Regions from separate parts of the Abyssisolibacter sp. ZYX002 genome, predicted to be linked through region 2. Evidence: riboswitches for the same ligand, from Rfam matches in the RefSeq annotation. Region 2 holds a riboswitch; the other holds the start of a gene.
The links. A riboswitch is a leader RNA that binds a small molecule or an ion and turns the genes downstream of it on or off. The one in region 2 is predicted to bind thiamine pyrophosphate.

Region 1 (8,469 bases), on a different contig from region 2:
GATATTGATAACAAAATGAACAACTCTGCCAGCGATTTTATTAAATTGCAAGAGCTTTCTGAGAAAAAGGAAGAGCACGAAAATCAACTTGAAGTTTTAATGGACAGATGGGAATACCTTAACGAATTAGCCGAAAAAATTGAAGAGTATAAAAACAAACAATAAATATACAATTAAAAGGGAGCAAAGCTCCCTTTTAATATCTGTTAAAAAATCTTGTAAAATGACTATGGTTATTATATTTATCATCAGGTGGTGCTCTATTACCTACAAATTCATCTTGTACATGCAAATTTCTCAAGAGACTTTTTCACTTTTTTAATTAATCTCTTTATACACCTTTCCAACATTATTTTAGCGGTCTAATTAAATAGATATTAATACTAAGAAATTGATTTATTCAGGAACGTATACAAATTTTAGATTGTTACTATCATCTATCACTTCAGGATCATCTAACACCTTATGACAACCACAGCAGCACATAAAATCAACATATACTTCTAGTCCTAAATCAAATTTCTTTTGTAATTTTTTCATATAACCAACTCCTTTTATTTTTTTACTTTAATATTATGATGGTTTTAAAAGGAATTTTGTTCCAAATAAAAAACTGTCAAAATCTTTGACAGCTTTAGCCTATATAACTTGTATTCTTTTTATAATATTATTTAAATATTCCAAATGGTTTCCCAACTGGTAAAAATTCTTTTCCAAAGTGCCCATTTAGTACTGCTGCAGCAAATCCATAGAACGCTGTTATAGATATCGCAAGCTCTGAGTAAGCTGCTAATTTGTGCATAGCATGTTCAGCTATACCTAGTGTTGAAAAAGATAACCCTATAAACAGTAGGTCTATTAAAACGAATATAGTGAATAATACCTTGTGTGTCTCCATAGCTCCTATAGTCAATACTAAAGTAAGAATCAAATATCCTATAAAAGCAAATCCTAGCTGTTTACCATCTATTCCATCCATTAGCGTTTCTCCAAATACTCCAGCTTTTATCATCCAAGATGATGCAACTGCTAACCAGAATAAACCATATGCTCCAAATGCAGTAGCTCCAAATACATTGTTCTTTTTTGCATCATTTACACATGCATATAACTGTGCAAAACCTCCTAAAAATATAGCCCAAGGAATTATGAAAGCGGTTCCACTTGTCCAGCCTAGTTTTTGGCTTGATGCTACCAAGGTAACAATAGCTAGTCCAAATAATCCTAAAGCAGAAGGATCAGCAGTTATAATCTTAATTTCATTAGTTTGTTTATTGTTCACATTAAACCTCCTTAAAATAGTATACTGCGACATATTATCATATTTTTATACATATTTAAAGGTCTTTTTAGTATTTTATCAAATTTTTTTAGTCTTTATAAATACTCCTCTCGTAATATACGTTTAAATAAAAATAAATAATCAATTACAACTTTTTGGGACATATCCTTATTCATTTTATAAGTGAACAACAAAAATTATAGTAGCTCTCAATAATGTATTCTTGTCTAAATAATAGGCTATCAATAAATATGATAGCCTTAGATTCAATATACTAGTCTCTTAATATGTTAATATCTTCTCCATTTAAAACTTTATTTAAATTACGAACAGCACACATCTTACCACACATTGAACATGACTTTTCGTCTTCTGGTTTTGAACTTTCTCTGTAAGCCTTTGCTTTTACTGGATCTATAGCAAGCTCAAACATTTTACTCCAATCAAGTTGTTGCCTTGCAAGACTCATCTGGTTATCCCATTTTCTAGCACCTGGTAGCTTCTTTCCTATATCACCAGCATGTGCAGCAATTTTACTAGCTATGATTCCTTCCTTCATATCCTCCACAGTTGGCAAACGAAGATGCTCTGCTGGTGTAACATAGCATAAGAAGTCTGCTCCACTTGCTGCTGCAATTGCGCCTCCTATAGCCCCTGTTATATGATCATAGCCTGGTGCAATATCTGTTACCAAAGGTCCTAGTACATAAAATGGCGCTCCATGGCAAAGCCTTTTTTCTAATAACATATTTGCTTTTATTTCATCTATTGCCATGTGTCCTGGCCCTTCTATCATAACTTGAACATTTTTAGCCCATGCTCTTTTAGTCAATTCTCCTAATACAATAAGCTCTTTAACCTGACTTGCATCTGTTGAATCTGCTATTGCTCCTGGTCTACAAGCATCTCCTAAACTTATCGTTATATCATATCTAGCACATATTTCTAATAATTCATCGTAGTACTCATAGAATGGATTTTCTTTGTTATTAAGTCTCATCCATGCAAACATCAACGAGCCACCTCTTGAAACTAAATTCATAAGTCTCGGATTTCTTCTAAACGTATCCGCCGTTTCTTTGTTTATACCTGCATGTATAGTTACAAAATCTACTCCATCTTTTCCATGCTTTTCAACTACATCTAAAAATTCTTTTGCAGTTATATCCTTTAACTCTTTTTCGTAAAAACCTAAAGCATCATATACTGGTACTGTACCTATCATCGCTGGTGATATATCTACTAACTTTCTTCTGAATTCAGCAGTTTTTCCATAATTACTTAAATCCATTATTGATTCTACATTCATGTCAATTGCTACTTTTACTTTCTCTATTTCTCTCTCTATATCATAACTGTCCTTTGATATCCCTAGATTCACGTTTATTTTGGTTCTTAAACCCTCTCCCACTCCTTCCGGATTTATATTTACATGATTCTTATTTGCTGGTATTACTACGGTACCTTTAGCTATTTTATCTATCAGTACCTGCTCACTTATATTTTCTTTTTGTGCTACTATTTTCATCTCTTTTGTTACTATACCTTTTTTAGCTGCATCCATTTGTGTTGTATAATTCATATACTACTTCCTTTCTTTCTTTAGATTTGATTATAATGACTAATTAACATTGTTATTACTCTCCTTACTGTATAAATTAAAACTGCTATTAATAATTCTCTTTAATCCAAACATCTCTAAAACTATAAACGCTATTACTGTCCCACCAAAGGAACTTACCATGAATGGTATAACTAATCCATACACAGCTATTTCTTTACCCATAAGCAACTTTGCTATTGGATATGAAGCTATAGCACCTATGATACCTGTTCCTATTAATTCTCCTATAATAGCTATGTATATTTTCGGGAATCTTTTATATAGTAAGCTAGCCAATAACGCTCCAAACAAGCTACCACTAAATGCAAGCAAAGTCCCTAATCCTAAAATATTACGTAAAACTGATATTACAAACGCTTGTCCTATAGCATAATAAGGTCCTAATAAAACTGCTGATAACACGTTTATTAGATGTTGCCAAGGAAAACATTTAGCTATCCCAATAGGTATAGAATATGGACTTAAAATAACACCTATCGTGGCTAATAATCCGCTTAACATAAGTTTTTTATTTTTCATCTATGTCTCTCCTTCTTATGAAATAAATTTAGGCTTATACATGAAGTATTAGATATAGAAGTAAAGTGATATTATCTTTTATTTCTAAGCATTGTTTTTAGTATAACTTCAAAATAAAAAGCAATCCAAAAGGATTGCCTTAATTTTAATACATCATAAATAAGCTTTCCTCCGCTGGTACTAACCAGATCAGGTTAACAGGGTCAAAGAATACAGTTCTTTATCTCAGCTGACAAACATCAGCCCCCCTAGCCAAAAATTTAAATTAAATTTTAATCAGATATATCGTAACATAAATATAGCACTTAATCAATAGCTTTATTGTATGTTATTTTTTTACTACTATAGGAGATATCCTTACGCTTATTTCATTATATAACTTAAACAGTAGAGCAACTAGAATAATCCTAAGTATAATATGTATAAACGAAAGCATTAAAATAAAATACGCTATTGCCCCGCATAGCCCACATGCAACCATAACTATATTTGATTCCGTCAATTCGCTCCTACAATTACTACATTTTATAGACCACCTATATCTGTAATACATTTTTCTTTTTTGCGTAAAATCGATTGTCCGTTCTTTACATACAGGGCATTTATATTTTTTCATAACTCACCTTCCTAATTTTATAATGTATTATAAACTTTTTTTGTAATTATTTAGGACTTATTTATAGTAAAATTACTCATATCTAAATAGGAAAAGAATAAGTGGCGATATTTCATGAACAGGATAATGGTTATTACTGGTGCAAATAAAGGCATTGTCTATTACATGGTTATAAAATGGTTACAACAAGACAACAATGTTTCTTGATTCTTGAAACTCCTTTATACATACGAATATACACAATAATTACAAGATATTAAACAACAGCTAAGTAAAAAAAATTGCAACATAAATATATACTTATGTTAAAAAAGATATTTATAAGGACAATTGATACTGAGAAAAAAGAACTGAATTTGAAGATATGATAAATATACGGTGTTAATAAAGATCAAAAAAACCATTTGATTTAAGGAATTATATAAAACAAAAATAGGGCTGGGCATGAGATATGCCCTTTATACCCCTATTTCTTCATCACATAATCAATATAAGCTATTTTATACCTTTGACCTTTCCACTCTCTGTATATGACTCTTTTTTGCTTATATACTAACTCCATGCCATCAAAGTACTTATCTCCTTCATCATCTTCATAATAAGTATGTATGACTACCTTATCTCTTTCTTCTTGTTTGTATTCGTTATTTCCAATACATGTTCCTTCTCCGCACTCATCGTCATCTATTGATAACAAGTTAACATACATTAGTCCACCTGATTTTAGTACTCGTTTCATTTCGTTTATCGCTTTTTCTATATCTATCTTTTTCATATGGAATATTGAGTTCCATGAATAAACTGCCCCAAATGATTCATTCTCAAATGGTAGCTCTCTCATATCACCCTGCTCAATATTTAATGAAATATTGTTATTATCACCATATTTTTTCGCTTCTATTACTTCATTCTGGTCTATCTCTATCCCAGCAGTTTTATAACCATGTTGAGCAAACAATGCTAATGGAGGTAAATCCCCTCCTGCTCCACAGTCTAAAACGTTTTTAGAAATATTCTTTCTTTCACAAAACAATAAAAATTGATAGAGTGATGTTTGTCTAAATACTTTCAATGCATTACCTCCTAGTAATTAATATATATTCAATTTATCGTATCTACATATATTAATTGTACCGTATCTATATATATAACTAAATAAATTTCGTCATTAACCTCTTTCTATTAAAGTGATATCAATATGTAAGAAAATATTAAAATTTCTTAATAGGTTAAATATGCTTGTCCCAATATATCACTGGTATTTCTAAAATTTCTTCAAATCTTAGCTTTGCCATATTTATTGACTCTTCTCTAAATAGCCAATCATAACAATTTTCATAAGTTTATACAACACCAAATATTCATATTACTTTGTTATCTTTCTTTGATTCAATTCTTTTCTTAATAATTGCACCGCCAAATATAATTAGCGGCAATATAACCTGAAATACAGAAGCATAATATCGCCATATATAAAACGCCCAATCCACCATCTCTTCGAGATCATCGTATATAAGCTGCGATAAATTCACCATCAACAATCCAACAGGAATCACACAGAACTTGTAATCACTGTAATTAAACACTTTTTTGATACCATTACATGCTCCAAGCAAACACATGCAACATTTAATAAATCCTCCTGCTAAAAGATTGATTGAAACTATTATCTCTATCCGTTGTATGAAATGAAAAATATTAATCTTGTAGATAGTGCTATATGCTGGGAATGTCACAGTTTTATATTCAATTTCACCTAAAACTAAAATTTCACTCATTGTAACAACAAGAACTACAAGACCTCCTAGTAACAACCCCCAACTATAAATTTTATAGGAAGATTTTCTAACACCAAAAGCAGAAAAAAACAAAGTGAAAATAACTAACTCTGCTAGTGGGAATGTAAATACATCAAAAGCACCATCTAATACTGGATTGAATCCATTATATAGTACAGGCTTTAAATTATTAAAATGAAACATCGGTAATAGGAAAAATAAAGTCATTATTACTATTGTAATCATTACTATTGAAACAAGATTGGCCCATCTGCCTAACATTTCTATACCACTTTTTACACCCCATATAGCCAATATTCCACAACCTATCATCGTTGCTATGATAGGAGTCTCAGGCAAAGAAACTGTCCTTATAAATTCTCCAAAATTCCTCAAAATTAACGATGCTAAGTATAATGAAAACCATATGTATGAAATCGAGATTATTTTACCTATAACTTTTCCAAAAACATGCTCTATAATATCATATAAATCTTTTCCAGGGTATAAAGATAATGTCTTAGCATAAATCATCAACATTGGAAATACTAATGCCATTGCGATTAAAATAGATAGCCATGAATCTCTTCCTGATTTATTACCAATTCCCATTACTAGGGTACTTCCCATTATGAATAAAATCATAAGATGTATGCCTTGTTTATCACTTATTATTTCTTTTTTCATTAACTATCCTCCGAGGTATAATATCAACAGCAATGAGTCAAATATTATATATTTTGCGTCAAATTACCAATTTTATTCATATCTGCGAGATTATTGTGGTATTAAAAAAAGATGATTTCTACTCAAAGTAAATATCATCTTTTATCACATATCTTTATAATACTCTATTAGTAAATTATACTAACCCGAGTATCTTTTTAGCTTCATCTACGGTAGCTATTTCTCTACCAAGCTCATTTGCTATACTTACAACTTTTTTAACCAATAACTCATTAGTCGCATAGCTTCCATCAGGCATCTTTAATACATCTTCAAGACCTGTTCTTACATGACCTCCCAAGAGTATTGCCATTGTTATCATCTGTATTTGCGAGCGTCCAATACCACTTACATTCCATGTTGCTCCTTTTGGTAAACTGTCAATCATGAACATTAGATTTCTAGGTGTTCCTGGAAGAGAACCTGGAACGTTCATAACAAAGTTAAAATGCAACGGTCCTTTTAATATACCTTTTTTTTCTAATCTGATTGCATTGTGTATCATAGATACATCAAATGCTTCTATTTCTGGTTTTATATTATTATCAAACATTTTTTTAGCAAGTGATTGTATCAACTGTGGAGAGTTAGCATTTACACTTGATATAAAATTAGATGATCCTGTTGATAAGCTTGCCATATGAGCATTTAGATCAAGCATTTGCCCTCTCCAATCTATCGTATTCTCTCCTCCACGTGCTCCAGTAGATACTTGCTTTATGATATCTACATTTTCATTATCTAATCTATCTAAAACTTCTTTAAATAATTTTCTATCACTAGTCGGTTTTAAATCCTCATCTCTTACATGTATATGAGCTACACTCGCTCCTAATTTTTTACATACTTTTATATCATTTACTATCTCATCTATTGTCAGAGGAGAATGAGGATTTAATTCTTTTGTAGGGACATTTCCAGTATGCGCTAGCGTAATAATTAATTTTTCCATAACTCAAACAACCTTTCTGCTCATTATCTATAATCTAGCTACAAGCTAGAATTATTATTTTACTTCTTCACAAGTCTTCTTTATTCCAGCTTCTAACCTTTCAAATAATAAATCTATTTCTTCTTTTGTTATGTTAACAGGTGGTGCTATAAGTATATGGTCTCCTCTAACTCCATCAACTGATCCACCGCCAGGATATACTATCAATCCTTCATCCATACAATTATTTAAAATTTTACTTTTTACTCCAATGCTAGTATCAAAAGGCTCTTTTGTTTGTTGATTCTTAACAAATTCTATACCAATCATCAGGCCTTTTCCTCTTATATCTCCTACTATTGGATATTTGAATAAATCTTGTATCTTCTCCATCAAGTAGTCACCTTGCTTAGCAGCATTTTCTACGTATGATTCTCTTTCCATTATCTCTATAACTTTATTCGCTATCCCTGCAGATAATGGGTTTCCTGCATAAGTATGCCCATGCACAAAATGACCTGAACCTTCAACCATTATAGTATTGAATATCTTATCTGTACATATCGTAGCTCCCATAGGAGTATAACCACAACTCATTCCTTTTGCGCATGTTACGATATCAGGTACTATTTCAAAATGCTCTATCGCAAATTTCTTACCAGTTCTTCCGAAACCAGCCATAACTTCATCTACTATCAACAGGACATCATATTTATCACATATCTCTCTAACCATTTCAAAATATATCTTATCAGGATGTACTCCTGGTGCTGCAGATCCTACAACAGGCTCAGTTATAAATGCTGCTATATTATCTGCTCCATGTCTTAAAATTTCTTCTTCTAATGACTTAGCTGCTCTTATACTAGTTTCTTTTAAAGTCTCACAGTTCCATGGATTTCTGTAATGATAAAACTGTGGTATCTTAGGGAAATTAATTAACATAGGATCATATATTTTTCTTCTACCTGTAATACCTGTCATTGAAAGCGC
Region 2 (8,469 bases):
TACATTGTATTTCAAATCACCAACTACTACTCCTACAGATATCTCAGCAGTAATCCAGCTAAATAAGATATTGAAGTTAGATTTGGATGAATACACTTATAGTATGTTTAGAGCTGGAACGTCTCTAGAAAATGACAGCATAGATGATATATTTAATAAAGATTACAAGGAATTTGATGAAGGAGAATATAAAATAGGAGTAAGCCAAGTATTCACTCTAGATATTGATGATGTATTTAGACGAAAGGATGATTTTATTTCATATATAAATAAAACTAATCAGATAACTAATCAATATATCTCGCTATTATTAATAACTGATATATTAAAAAATGGTTCTTATATACTCTATAAAACATCAAATGAATCAATACTCAAAAGAGCTTTTGATATATCTCCATATCAAGGTGTATTTATTGAAGGTGTTGTTTCAAGGAAAAAACAAGTAGTACCTAAATTGCTTAGTGAGATAAAGAGTAACTAGTATTGTTTTATATAGTTTGAAGTTTTGGAACAGTTTTTAGATCGAATTGATAATCAATTAAATATAATTAGTAGAAAGAAATTCCGCTTTAAGATATTTAGAGCGGAATTTCTGTAATTAGAATTATATTATAACTTTTGTAGCACAGTGAAAATCACAACATTTGGTAACCTAGTAACAGAATTAAAAACAAAGGATATATGCTTTTCTATTAATTCTATTGAACGAATATATTTATTGACACAAGTTTATAAATATACTATAATTATAAAAAAAGTACAAAAATCAAATCTGAAGGTGAATTTATGGAAAGAATGACGAGAAAAAGTATTAAAATATTAGATTGCTCTATTCAATTATTTATGGAATATGGAATAAAGAAAGTTACTATGGATGATATTGCAAAACGTTCTAATGTTTCTAAAATGACTATTTACAAGTACTTTAACGATAAGGAGACGTTATATAAATATGTTGGTAAAACTATGCTAGAACGTTGTTATGAAGAGTTAGAAGAGCTATATGAATTATCTGATGATGTTGTTCAAAAAATGATTAAATGCACATATATACTAACTGATTATATATCTAAGGGATACGCTACATTATGTTTTGAGTTGGGTAACTATAATGATGAAATAAATAAAGAAGTTAAGCAATTTAATATGAAAGTAAAAGATATAATTATTGTTCTTATAAAAGAAGGTCAACAAAACAAATTAATTCGCGAAGACATTAGTGATGAGTGTATATATCATTATATTGATATGGGACTTAATTATTTTCAGCATAACGCTGAATACCGTAAAAAAATAATAAACGATAGTTCTTTCAGAAGAAATTACATGGCCTTTATATGGGGTAATGTTTTTATTGACTACTCTGGATTTGACTGCTAATACTGTTAAGCACAATAATTAAAGCTAGTAACATATGAAAGGAATATAGCTATGAAAGATTATAAAGGCAATGAACTTATAATTAACAATATTAATATATTAACAATGGTTAATAATAAAATACTTAAGAATAAATTAGTTATTATTAAAGATGGAAGAATTATAGAAATTGGTAAAGGGACTGATAATACAGGTAATTACTTAAATGTAATTGATGGTAAAGATAAATATATTATGCCTGGGCTTATTAACATGCACACACATCTAGGAGATAACAAAGATGATTTGAAGCTCTATTTAGCTAATGGAATAACTACAATAAGGAATATGTGGGGTTATGGTAAATTTAATTTTGGACAATGGTTGTTTGGAACAAGGGTATTTAATCATTTATTATTAAAAAAGCAAATTGATGAGAGAAAAATTATAGGCCCCACGATTTTCACAGCAGGTCCATTATTGGATGGAAAAGATCCGTTTTTTCCAAAGTTTATGAACCTTCATGCTCTAAAAGATAAAAAGCAGATTAATCAAGTCATAAAAAATCAATTTACAAAAGGATATGATTTCATTAAGATTTATTCTAAGATATCTAAACAAAATTTTAAAGATATAATTAATATTGCGAAGCTTTATGATATGCCAGTAGTTGGACATGTACCTGATTCAGTTGGAATTAGACAAGCATTGAAATCAAAAATGCATTCTATTGAACATTTATATGGGTTCTTTAATCCATATATGCCAGAATTGAATTTAAAGAAAGAAGAAATAAAAGAAATAGCTAGTATTGCTGCAAGCAATGATGTTTGGAACTGTCCAACTCTAATTGCAAATGAAAGAATAGCTAATATTGATAGGAAAGATGAGTTTGAAAATGAAGATCAAATGTCCTATATATCAAATAAGAATAAGAAAGCAATGAGGTTTTTGTTACGGAAATCAAATGAGCTCATCATGAAAAATAATATTAAAGGAAACCATGAATATATGGAATTTCTATTCTATATTATACAGCAATTAAAGAATGAAGGGGCAGGGATACTAATGGGTACTGATAAAGCAGTTCCATATGTTGTTGCAGGTTTTTCTGAACATAAAGAAATGAAGCTATTAAAAGAAGCAGGCTTGGATAATTATGAAGTTATCAAGACTGCAACAATTAACGCTGCTAAATGTTTGAAAATTGAGAAGGATGTGGGGACTATTGGAGTTGGAAAAAAAGCAAACATAATAATAACTAATAAAAACCCCCTTGTTGATCTTAATGAAATCTATAAGCATAATGGTGTAATTAAAGAAGGAATCTATTATTCTAGAGCAAAATGTAATAAGATTCTAGAAGAAATAAAAGTAAACTTAAGATAAACTAGCATTATTAACATTTAGCTTATATAATATCATCCCTAATAAATCTAGATAACTAGTGAATAATATTTGTTCCAAGCGGTGCAGTAGAGGAGCTGTTTTCTACCAATTTAAGTAGAAGCTTTAAAGAAACAGCTCCTAAAATTACCTACGAGTAACATCTTTTAATTTCCTAGTAAATTGATTTGTTGTAATTTTTATTAATCTCAGAGAGCTTGACTAAATTAACGATAATCAAATTGTTTCCCTATTTTTCTAACCCAAAAACTTTATACAACTCATCTATGCTATTTACTACATAATCAGCTACTTTCACCTGATCATCAGAAAAAATATCAAAGTAACAGCTCTTTATCCCAGCATTTTTACCAGCCAATACATCTATGTCTCTATCTCCTATCATTATAGCTTCTTCTTTATTAATATTGTGCTTGGTTAACAAATACAATAGTGCCTCTGGCGAAGGCTTTCTTTCAAATTTATCTTCTTTTGATACAATATCTTCAAAATACTTTATTAGATTGTGGTGCTCTAAGTAATCAATCACAGATTTACCTCTGTTTGTGTAAATATAATTTTTCTTATCTGCTTTAAATACATCTTTGATTATTATATCTGCAGAAGGAAAAGGCTTAACATCACTTAAATTTACTTCACTGCGAAAACCATCATATTTCTGTTTCAATATATCTAAATCTACGTTATATTTGTTTTTATAATGCTCAAAAGTATGTCCATGAGATATCCTCATAAGAGACATTATATTGTCACACTCATCATTTATCTTCATTTCTATTAAAGCTCTACGTAGTGAATCTACAAGCATTGGATATGTATCAAAAAGTGTTCCATCAAAATCCCATATTATATGATTGTACATAACTTCTCCTCCTAAAAATGATTATATTGTATATATCTTTCGGTTATATACCTCTTCCTCATTTTGGTATGTAAATCCTGCCTTCTCTAATGTTTTACAAGAAGCAATATTATCTGATTTTACTACTCCATATAGTACAGGTAAGTTTAGATTTTCCTTTGACCAATTGGCAAATGCCTTTACTACCTCACTTGCATAACCTTTTCTTTGATAATCTTCACCTATTGCATATCCTATCTCTATACCTTCTTTAATTTTGCTCAAGCCTACATGCCCAATGAGTTTTGTATCTTTTAGTTCTACTCCCATTACATAAGGGTAATCAATATTCTCAAGATTAGATGTATATTTAGATATTAGAAACTCTAATACTTTTTTAGCTACTTGTATATCTTCATACACTTGATCTGGCATCCATTTTTTCAATGATTCCTCTTGACTAAATTTATAAACCTCTTCTGTATCTTCTAGACTAAATTCTCTCACTATCAATCTATCTGTTGTTATTATATTCATATGTGCCTCCCTAAAAGATTTTATTTCTTATTTTACATTATACTAAATTATTGACTATATAAGCTACTTGTTCTATGTAAAATGCATATGTATAAGAGGCTATTATTAGGAAATAGCCCCTTATATTATAATATTATTTAACTATTTATAGTGCAAAACAGTGATTTAACGGACCATTGCCATTTCCTAAATCTAACCCATCTTCTAATGCTCCTGTAATATATTCTTTGGCTTTACTTATGCTATCATATATTGACATACCTTTTGCAAGATTACAAGCTATAGCTGATGAAAGCGTACATCCTGTTCCATGTGTATTAGTATTGTTTATTCTTCGTGCTTTAAACCAGTTTATATCACCGTCACTATAAAACAAATCATCTGCAGAATCTTTTGAATGCCCACCTTTTATGAGTATATTTTTTATTCCCTTTTCTGATATTTTGACTGCCGAGTTAATCATATCTTCTTTTGATTTTATTTCAAAACCACATAAACATTCAGCTTCTGGTATATTTGGTGTAATAACATCTGCTATTGGGAGTAAGGAGTTAGTTAATGATTTTATAGCACCATCACTTAAAAGCTTGCTTCCACTTGTTGAAATCATTACCGGGTCTACTACTATATTTTTAGCATTGTATTCACTTATTTTTTTTACTATAGCATTGATTATATCTATACTAGATACCATCCCAATTTTTACTGAATCTGGACGTATATCTGTAAATATACAATCAAGCTGCTTTGAGACTAGCTTGCTAGTTACATCCATTACATCATATACTCCAGTAGTATTTTGTGCTGTTAAAGCTGTTATGACACTCATGCCATACATCTTGTGTGCTGTAATTGTTTTTATGTCTGCCTGTATTCCAGCGCCCCCACTACAATCTGAGCCTGCAATAGTTAACACTTTGTACATATTCATCCTCCATAACATAGTTATTCACCATTTCATCTGACAAAACCCTCAATTCTTTTGATGCTAATTCTATATTTTCCTTTGAGAATATCGCTGATATCACAGCAATACCATCTACCTTACTTTCTCTCAATTTTAAAACATTATCTTTGTTTATACCTCCAATTGCTACAACTGGTATATTTACTGCTTCACAAATTTTTCTTAATGTTTCTATATCAACATCATTTACATCCGATTTTGTATTTGTCTTAAATACAGCACCTACTCCAAGATAGTCTGCTCCATTTTCCTGAGCTATCAACGCTTGCTTCACTGTCTGCACTGACACGCCTAGTATTTTATCTTTACCTATTTTAATACGAGATTCTTTAACTGATGTATCACTTTGACCTATATGTGCACCATCAGCTTTACAAGCTATTGCTATCTCTATATTATCATTTATTACAAATGGTATCTTATGCTTATCTGTCACCTGCTTCACCTCTTTAGCAAGCTTTAAAAATGACTCATACTCTAAGTTCTTTTCTCTAAGCTGTATAAAAGTTGCTCCTCCTACTATCGATTGTTCTACTTGGCTTTGTAGTGTGTTCTCGTTTAGCCATGTTCTATCTGTTACGGCATAGAGCCTCATGGCTTTTTTATCTACTTTCAATTTTTAGTCCTCCTTCAAGACTTTTAAATTCCATCTTGCTTATTTCATCTATTAAAAACATTCTATAGGAGGATGTTCCTCCATTATTATCTATAACTTTTTTATGAGCAAGTTCTCCGCTCAGACCCATCACACCCACTGCTAAAGCAGTAGCTTTTAAAATATTATCTTTGTTAGCTCCACAATATGTAGCTATCAATGCTGTTAACATACATCCTGTTCCTGTTATTTTTGACATCATTGGGTGTCCATTTCTGACTATATACGATTCTTTACTATCAGAGACAATATCTATCGCACCCGTTATAACTATTATTGCTCCTGTTTTTTTGCTAAGTTCTTTGCTAAATGATATTACCTCATCTATATTATCTTCTGTTACTATATCTGATACATCAGCATCAACGCCTTTTGTATTTCCACTGCCCTGTGATATGGTTTTAATCTCTGATATGTTACCCCTTATGACATCAAATTTTATCTCTTCTAACAATTTAAATGTAGTAGAAGTTCTAAGAATTGATGCTCCTGTTCCTACTGGATCTAAAACTACAGGATGAGATAATTGATTAGATCTTTTTCCAGCTGCAATCATTGATTTAATCGTTCTAACGTTTAATGTACCAATATTTATATCAAGCGAATTACATATAGAAGTAATCTCTTCTACTTCTGATATGTCATCTGCCATAATTGGTGATCCTCCACATCCTAGTATAACATTTGCACAATCATTTACTGTAACATAGTTTGTAATACAATGAACTAACGGTGACTTAACTCTTACATTCATAAATATATCTTTGTACATATTTATCCTCCTAATCTTTTATTTTGCGACTACAATAAAAAATGAGAGATACTTTATACCAATGTATTAGTATCTCCCATTATTTTTCTCTAATGTTCCCTACGTTGGCATTATCCAAATCAGGTTATGGGTCGAAGTTAGATTACTTCCTCTCAGCCTGCTAAACAAGCTCCCCTTATTCAGGTTGACTATAAGATATCATATATATTAATTACTGTCAACCAGCTAATAAAATTTATAATTTAAATTGAGAAATCGTCTCCTGTAAACCTTGTGCTAATTCCGATAAGCTTTCACTTGAGCTAGCAACTTGTTGTATAGATGCCAATTGTTCTTCTGTTGATGCTGACGCTTCCTCTGTTCCTGCTGCATTTTCCTCGGCTATTGCTGATAGTGATTGAACTATTTCTAGTATATCTGCTTTTTTAGTATTCATTTCTTCCACTGATGTATTGATTTTACCTATAGCTTCCTCTGTTTTTATTATAGCACCAGTTATATCTTTATACTTACTTTCTGTCTTTCCAACACATTCAGCTTGCTTATCTACAATCTCCCCAACTTCCTTAATCTTTTGTACCGCTTTTGCTGAGTTGTCTATTAGTTCATTAACTATCGTGTCTATCTCAACTGTTGAATTGGTTGATTGTTCTGCAAGATGCCTTATTTCCTCTGCCACAACAGCAAATCCTTTACCTGCTTCTCCTGCTCTTGCTGCTTCAATGGCCGCATTTAGTGCAAGTAAATTAGTTTGTTCTGCTATTGAAGCTATCAATTGACTTGCGTTTCCTATTTTTTCAGAGCTAGCATTTGTCTGCTCTATAACATCAAAAATCTCATTAGCTGCAATACCACTTTGGTGGGTCTTTTCTGTCAATTCTTCTACTACTTCTAATCCTTCACTTATTAAGCTTGATACATTTTCAGAGGATTTATTTACTTCCTCCATAAGCTCTTGATTTTGTTTGATCAAATCTCCTAATTCATTTATCTTACTTGCTCCTATCTCAGTATCTTGTGCTTGAGACATAGCTCCTCTAGATAATTCTTCTATAGTCCTTGCTACCTCTTGAGAACTAGTTGAAGTTTCCTCTGAAGTAGCTGTTAGCTCTTCACTAGATGCTGATAAGTGAGATGTAACTTCCTGTACCTTTTTTATCAATTCGGTAAAATTCATACACATCTTTCCTAAAGCACGTGTCATATCTCCTGTTTCATCTTTCCTTTTTACGAGTATATTTGCTTTATGCTTTTCGTCATAGCTTAAATCATATCCTGCAAGTTTATTTACAACATCGGACATTACATCTATTGATTTCACTATGTATTGGCTGTTGTAGTACATGACTCCTGCCATAATCAATGTAGCTACTACTGCAAGTATAGTTGTTATTAGTATGCTCTTTCTTGTTGATGCCATCATCTCGTCTGTAGGCACTATTATATTGTATGACCATTTTAGGTCACTACCTTCAAAATTAATTGGTGAATAAAAACATTTTACATCTTGTCCAATACTATCAGATAAATCATTGTTTGAGAATTTCTCTCCATTGTTTATCTTAGCTAAATAACTATTTCCCGCTTCTAATCCAAACTCTTTGCCTATTTGGTTAACCTTTCCTTCATCTCTATGTGCTAATACAGTACCTTCGTTATTTACTAATCTTCCAAATCCGTTTTCATATAACTTAACTTCTGAGTTTATCTCTGTCAATTTCTTTAAAGATATATCAACTCCAGCTACTCCTACAAATCTACCGTTTATTACAATGGGCTCTGAAAATGTTACCACAGTAACCTCTTCTCCACCTAACTCATATTGCTCTGGCTTGGCTATAAAGCTTCTTTTTGTTTTTTTAGGAACTAGATAATAATCATTCTCATCTACTTTACTGGTCTTTTTAAATGTAAGTTTGCCTCCAATT

Region 1: another riboswitch for thiamine pyrophosphate. It lies ahead of thiW (energy coupling factor transporter S component ThiW); the one in region 2 lies ahead of thiM (hydroxyethylthiazole kinase).

What each region holds. Positions count from the first base shown of each region.
Region 1 covers NZ_JARMXH010000001.1:139,045-147,513, reverse strand. The annotation lists gene P3X86_RS00630 (ABC-F family ATP-binding cassette domain-containing protein) at 1-165, shown strand, start outside; gene P3X86_RS00625 (hypothetical protein) at 397-540, opposite strand; gene P3X86_RS00620 (acetate uptake transporter) at 668-1,282, opposite strand; gene thiC (phosphomethylpyrimidine synthase ThiC) at 1,557-2,864, opposite strand; gene thiW (energy coupling factor transporter S component ThiW) at 2,904-3,425, opposite strand; TPP riboswitch at 3,575-3,685, opposite strand; gene P3X86_RS00605 (hypothetical protein) at 3,754-4,041, opposite strand; gene P3X86_RS00600 (class I SAM-dependent methyltransferase) at 4,508-5,113, opposite strand; gene P3X86_RS00595 (GerAB/ArcD/ProY family transporter) at 5,403-6,506, opposite strand; gene P3X86_RS00590 (beta-keto acid cleavage family enzyme) at 6,682-7,497, opposite strand; gene P3X86_RS00585 (aspartate aminotransferase family protein) at 7,552-8,469, opposite strand, start outside.
Region 2 covers NZ_JARMXH010000005.1:240,395-248,863, forward strand. The annotation lists gene P3X86_RS15565 (putative manganese-dependent inorganic diphosphatase) at 1-484, shown strand, start outside; gene P3X86_RS15570 (TetR/AcrR family transcriptional regulator) at 790-1,383, shown strand; gene P3X86_RS15575 (amidohydrolase family protein) at 1,435-2,751, shown strand; gene P3X86_RS15580 (HAD-IA family hydrolase) at 2,999-3,631, opposite strand; gene P3X86_RS15585 (GNAT family N-acetyltransferase) at 3,653-4,147, opposite strand; gene thiD (bifunctional hydroxymethylpyrimidine kinase/phosphomethylpyrimidine kinase) at 4,293-5,072, opposite strand; gene thiE (thiamine phosphate synthase) at 5,035-5,730, opposite strand; gene thiM (hydroxyethylthiazole kinase) at 5,717-6,541, opposite strand; TPP riboswitch at 6,620-6,727, opposite strand; gene P3X86_RS15605 (methyl-accepting chemotaxis protein) at 6,777-8,469, opposite strand, start outside.